2 linked regions of the Brasilonema sennae CENA114 genome follow. The protein of the gene in region 2 binds, or shares a complex with, the protein of the main gene of each other region. Links are inferred from orthologs where the notes say so. Each region holds a gene or a part of one and is shown on either strand. Other genes may lie near its edges.

Region 1 (3,184 bases), 1.6 Mb from region 2 along the record:
TGTAAACATCACGTCCCAAAATCCGTTGAACACAATGCTCAACAAAGCGGTAGTTGCTGTTGAGGTTATAGAAGCTACCAGTGAAGGTTTTGGACAAGCACAATCCACGAATAAACTCACGGACGGTAATCTGTCCACTGCGGAGCTGCGACTCCAAAAAACGCTCCCGATCAGAGGCAAAAGCATGGAAAAATATCTGACGGTAGGCTGCCTCGATTAAGTTATCTAGGTCAGTCGCAGAAAGTAAATTGTCAGTGGAGAAGATTCTAGGCTGTTCATCACCCGGAATTTCGTAGCCAGTAACACGATTATTTTGACTTAAAGGCGCATACTCTAGCAGAGGAATAGCCACGTTTAATAACTTCCTTCTCACTAAACTTTACAAGTTTTCCTCATCATAAGGGTAAAGTGACCTAAAGTTTTCAGGAATATGATAAAACATTACACTCCTTAATATTTAGATGAAAGCCTTATAATTAAATGCTTTCATCTCATGGAGATGACATCACTTTGGCACGTTTTGTTTGGGTGCATCTCGATTTTGATGAGTATCAAAGATGCTGCAAGCTGTTCAAAGTTCAAAAGCTTCTCGCTCAGAAGCATCTTAGCTTCTAAATACAGAATGCCACAAGTTGGTACATGAAACAAAGAATTAACATGGTCTCTAACCCGCAAATAATAAAAAGTTCATTCTGTGCAACAAGTGTTGATGGTTAAATAACAAAGTTTTCCTATGTGACTTTATTGGCTACAAATTGTCAAAACAGCATATGCATGGGGAGTTTGAAGCGTATATTTATTGTATTATATATTACGATAAATAGAGTATATCTGCTGCATTGCTTGGTTTATACACTAAAGCTATTGTATCTGGCTCAAACCAGAAGCGCTATAAATACGGTTCCAATGTAATGTCGAGTATATTGCTTGATATATTGATTCCAAACAACGCATTAGAAAACCGCTTGTTGTGTTGCTTTATGTAAGACACAAAAGCGGTTTTTCATGATATTTAAAAGGCCGTAGCTAGTTATTAATGCAGCACTTACGCACTCAAAAGCCGAAACCCCGATTCCCGCTTCAAAAGGAGGGAATCTTAAAAGCCCCCATTTTAACTCTGTTGAAGGATCTCTTGTGCATAAGTTCTATAATGGAAAAAAAACTAGCAACCCTAAATATTAACTATTAGCACCGGAAGCAGCGAGTTCTGCTAAGCGTTCTTGTTGATCTTGAGAAATACAAGCTTGAATAATGTGTTCAAGTTCCCCTTCTAGAACTGCGTTGAGCGAATAGTTTTGATTTAAGCGGTGGTCGGTGGCGCGGTTATCTTTGTAGTTATAAGTGCGAATCTTTTCAGAACGTGATCCTGTACCGACTTGCGATCGCCGCATAGAAGTCACAGCTTCTTGTTGTTCTCGCAACTTCATCTCATACAGTTTTGCCCGCAGGATCTGCATTGCCCGTTCTTTGTTCTGCAATTGGCTGCGTTCTTCCGTACAGAAAATCCGGATACCAGTGGGTTTGTGGAACAAGTCAGCGGCTGTTTCCACTTTGTTGACGTTTTGTCCACCAGCACCACCAGAACGAGCTGTGCTCATTTCAATATCCTTCGGATCAATGTGGATTTCTACATCATCCACCTCTGGCATTATCGCCACAGTTGCTGTTGAGGTGTGAACCCGTCCCCCAGCTTCAGTGACTGGTACACGCTGCACGCGATGCACTCCAGCTTCAAACTTTAGCTTGCTGTATACGCTATCGCCTTGAATTTCCAAAATGGCTTCTTTAAAGCCGCCCATTTCCGCCAAGGACTCACTGACTAACTTCACACGCCAACTTTGGCTGTCAGCATACTTTGAGTACAAACGTACTAAATCACCAGCCCAAATGCTTGCTTCATCACCACCAGTACCCGCACGAATTTCCAACATGATGTTTTTATCATCATTAGGATCACGGGGTAGTAGCAAAATCTTCAAACGATTTTCTAACTGTTCTATTTTTTGCTCAAGTTCTTCAACTTCCAGGGCTGCCATTTCTTGCAGTTCTGGATCACTTTGAGATTCTTTGAGCACCTGACGCGCCCCTACGAATTCTTCCTGGGCGTTTTTCCAGGTTTCGTAGGTATCTACCACTTCTTCCAAAGAAGAGCGTGCCTTTGCGATTTTTTGATACTCATCAGGGTTTTTGGCAGTATCGGGGTCGGCAAGGCGACGAGTCAATTCATGAAAAGTTTGTTCAACGGATTTTAGTTTCTCCAGCAGGTATGTTTCAGCCATGACGGATACAGTCACTCCTTAAAAATAGCAAATTTGCTTGAGCATTAAATACAACAATCGACCCAGCTGATGCAGGGTCGTTGTTAACAGCTAAAGCCAAGCCGCTACTTTTTCCTTCTTCCGCCTTTGGATTGACCTTCCATCATGCCATATTTACGCAGGAAGCGTTCTACGCGACCTTCGCTGTCAATTATCTTCTGAGTACCTGTATAAAAGGGGTGGTTTCCAGACCAAACATCTACGTGCAATTCTGGCTTAGTAGAGCCAACAGTCATCACAAGTTGACCGTTACAGTAAACTTTTGCATCTGGATACCACTGGGGATGAATCTCTGGTTTCGCCATTTTTCTTTCCGTGGTCTATCTATACCAATTATAACTTTCAGGTTTTCAGGGGTTGTAGAACTTTGGATTTTAGATTTTTTTGATGATCATAGCAACCGCTGATCAAGGCTGGTGCACGCTAACTCACAAACATTTATCTGCGTCAAGGGTGCAGGAAAAATCCAAAATTGCTTAACGCTTAGAGTACTGAGGTGCTTTACGAGCTTTGTGCAAACCGTATTTTTTGCGCTCTTTTGCTCGTGGATCACGAGTCAGGTAGCCTTCGATTTTTAAAGGCGGACGGTTTTCTGGATCGAGTTGGCAAAGCGCACGAGCAACTCCCAAACGAACTGCATCTGATTGTCCAGTTAAACCGCCACCCTCAGCTTTGACAAGAATGTCGTATTCGTTTTCCAAGCCAAGAGTTTCTAGAGGTGCTTTGGCTAGGGAAATGTAGTTTGGGTTGAATTGGAAGTAAAGGTCTCCTGGTTTGCCATTGACAATCATTTGTCCAGTACCGGGAACCAAGCGAACCCGCGCGATCGCCGATTTACGACGACCTGTACCCCAATACATAGCACG
Region 2 (3,211 bases):
CCCCAATAATTAAGTTCCGTCGCTTGACTCGGCTGTACAAAAACCGCTCAAAATTCTGGTAATCTAACATCTTTTTCCCCTGAGTAACTCACAAATCAAGGCAGAGGAACAGATGATCCAAAGCATCCAGGGTAAGAATTAACAAACCACTAAACCAATATTTCAATCGTCGATATCACACTCTTTTACAGCGAGCGCCTTTTTTGTGCCTAAATCAACCCGTCGAACTCACGTTAATTCAAAGAACACCAGACGATCAAATTTTCCTGCTGCTTCAAGGTATCAACTGTTGCAAAGCCCGAGTTTAATTTACCAGTCAGACGTTAATTCCTAGCAAAGGAACAGTTAAGGCTGTTTGATTGAGCAAAATTCAGGGTGTAGGGGTGTCGGGTTCAACTAAAGATTTCTATCTTCGTAGCACCTTGTCGTAAAACTTGCCAATTGTTTCCAGTCCATTTCACAACAGTCGAAGGAACACCATCTCCGTGTACCTCGTCTTTTAATTCTGTCGCCGCCAAAGTCAAAACATCAGGAAACTGTGCCGAAATTTCTGCCATTGTTTGTAAAGGAGGTTGACCTGATAAATTGGCGCTGGTGGTTACAAGAGGACCTGTTTGCGCCAAGATAGTCTGGGCAATTCTACAATTAGGCACTCGAATTCCAATTGTCCTGTCAGGAGTAAGCTTATCCTTGTGAGGATCGCAATCTCCATCAGAAATAGAAATTATTTCTTGTGGTACTCGCTTGGAGGCAGGTAACACCAAAGTCAGTGTTCCTGGCCAATATTTCTTGGCAAGTCCGTGCCAAATTTCATACTCTTGGTCACTACCCGTGGTGAAAGACCAGATTTCTTCAGCAGTCGCTGCCATTAAGATTAAGGGTTTATCTCGACTGCGCTGCTTAGCTGCGTAAATTAACTCTCCTTGTTCGGGTATTGCTGCCAATGCCGGAACAGTATCTGTAGGAAAGCTCACCAATTTACCAGCACGTGCGCCTAAGATAAGGGTGTCTAAAGAAACTTGCATGAACAAAACTCAGAATTGCGAACCCAGAACTCAGAATTTAGTGAGCACTCACGACAGTGGACAGTGATCGATTCACTGTTTAGTGTCGTGAGTTCTGAGTTCTTTGTTTGTGATGTTAGCTCTTTCTATATGCCAGAGCAAAGCGCTCAATGCCAGCTAAATCTTTATGAATCTGAATGTTACAGTAACTCCCTTGATTGTGCAACATTTCTCCCACAGCATCTGCCTGTCCTTTCATCATCTCAATCAACCAAACCCCACCAGAGCGTAAATAGGTGGAAGAAATTTCTACCAAATGGCGGATGCAATCTAAACCATCTATGCCACCGTCTAAAGCTAAATGTGGTTCATGCTTAACAACTTCAAGCTGTAGGGTAGGTATGATGTTAGTGGGAATATAGGGCGGGTTAGATATCATTCCGCTGAATTGACCTTTAAGCGATGCTAAAGGTTGCCACCAAGAACCTTGGTAAAATTGAATACGCTCCCCAAAACCTAAATTTTGAGCGTTTGCCTTTGCAACCACTAGCGCCTCATGACTGTAGTCAACAGCGTGAATGATTGCTGTGGTGAAAACGTCTGCTAATCCAATGGCGATCGCCCCACTACCAGTTCCCAAATCAGCCCAGTGTCCTTGCTCTAAAGACGGTGTCACCTTACTGTTTCTAGCAGCAGCGACAGCTAAATCTATCAAGTACTCTGTTTCTGGTCTGGGAATCAAAACCGCTTTTGACACAGCGATTTTATACTTTCGCCAAGGAGTTGCTCCTGCAACATATTGTACTGGCAAGTGTTCATTTAAGCGCTGCTGCCAGAGTTTGTCTAAATCCTCTAAAGATAATTTCAAAGGAATCTCAGCCTGGTTTTTGTATGATTCCAAGCGTAATGCCAAGCGGTCTAATCCAGCGACTTCTTGTAGTAACCAATCGACTTCAGTAGGTAAAATAGCAGTGGCGTTGGCAGCTTGAATCGCCACGTTACGCCACTGCCAAAGTTGTAAACCAGTTACTGATAACTGCTTATCTGCCATGCCTTTATACTATCAGGCATAAGTTTATTTCTTTTTGGCAGGGGGGTTTTGACTTGCACCACCACCTCGCTTGCTAACGACATACTGCATGCTCTCGGTAGATGGTACTATGGCGACTTGGCTGAGCCAAGTGTCATTTTTCTCTTTCAAAGTTTTTATGACTCCCTCTATGTCCACAACCTGAATATCAGCCTTGGGAACTTGTTGCTTGACCTGGCTTAATAAATTTTGGGCGTCTTTTTGACTCAAGAACAAAGGAATAACTTCCTTATTGTCAGTCTTCCGTTTGACGGATACATATCCTTTATCTGGAGATCTAACAATAAAAACAGGCACACTTGGGAACTGCTTAACTTCTTTACCGCTTTGGCGCAGCAATGTTACTGCTCCTTCTAGATCTTGTTTTCCAGGATTAAAAGCAAACACTAGGTTGTTTGGTTTCTTGGCATTTTCTTGAAGTTTCTGATAAATCATCCCCAAAGGTACTGGCGTCACTTGCAGGCTTTTTAACATATCTGCCATTTTTGGATCTTTACCTTTGACATTCCGCAGTTCGTTAATAAAAGCCTGAGCTTCCTGCCCACTCATAAAAACGTCTGTCACCGTAGCTTGTTTATTTTGAGCGTTTTGCGCATTTGCGGCATTGTTAGGCACTGTACGAGTGAGAGGCACACCCTGGTTGTTAGTAATCAAAAAGACTGGTACTGGATCTAATTTTTCTTTAATTTGTTGTTCTGTCAATGCGATTACTGGAAGATTTCCGCTAAAAACAGTTGTTAGCAGAGTACTCCCAACTAAAGTCAATGTTGTGCCCCAGCGAACTAATAAATTCATAACTACTCCTCGCATCAATTTCTCTAAAATCAAGTCTGACAATATAGTTGGATTTGCACAGTATTAACCAGTTCTAGATATATTACCTTCTTTGCTCATTAACTGTGCTGTTTTCGGTATTTCAATTTCGCCCTACTAAACAATTGCGCTCGAACGGTAGATGATTGCTGTAATTAACAAAGGCGAAAAATGTGCTTTTTACTTCAAGGGTGTCTTCTGCCATTCTATTGGCTTTTTCAGCTATGGTTGACGACAAGAAATATAAGATCGTTCCTTCTAGATTTGCCGCAAAATGTCTCAAGCTTTACAGATTTCCTTTCTT

The links.
Region 1: the proteins of prmC (region 2) and prfA are in contact, whole or in part, in a crystal structure (PDB 2B3T), measured with the Escherichia coli proteins. The link is inferred for Brasilonema sennae CENA114 from one-to-one orthologs.

What each region holds. Positions count from the first base shown.
Region 1 is NZ_CP030118.1:3,451,444-3,454,627, forward strand. Bases 230-3,082 are described here. They hold prfA (peptide chain release factor 1), read right to left. Parts: upstream 2,280-3,082; coding sequence 1,179-2,279; downstream 230-1,178. Other genes in these bases: DP114_RS14630 (phycobilisome rod-core linker polypeptide), read right to left, coding at 230-352; rpmE (50S ribosomal protein L31), read right to left, coding at 2,384-2,623; rpsI (30S ribosomal protein S9), read right to left, coding at 2,795-3,082. Outside these bases: more of DP114_RS14630, read right to left, coding at 1-229; more of rpsI, read right to left, coding at 3,083-3,184. UniProt on the Escherichia coli protein: Peptide chain release factor 1 directs the termination of translation in response to the peptide chain termination codons UAG and UAA.
Region 2 is NZ_CP030118.1:1,818,263-1,821,473, forward strand. What follows is about bases 99-2,978. They hold prmC (peptide chain release factor N(5)-glutamine methyltransferase), read right to left. Parts: upstream 2,056-2,978; coding sequence 1,141-2,055; downstream 99-1,140. Other genes in these bases: DP114_RS07670 (L-threonylcarbamoyladenylate synthase), read right to left, coding at 393-1,025; DP114_RS07680 (Tic22 family protein), read right to left, coding at 2,080-2,889. Outside these bases: DP114_RS07665 (alkaline phosphatase D family protein), read right to left, coding at 1-70. UniProt on the Escherichia coli protein: Methylates the class 1 translation termination release factors RF1/PrfA and RF2/PrfB on the glutamine residue of the universally conserved GGQ motif, i.e. on 'Gln-235' in RF1 and on 'Gln-252' in RF2.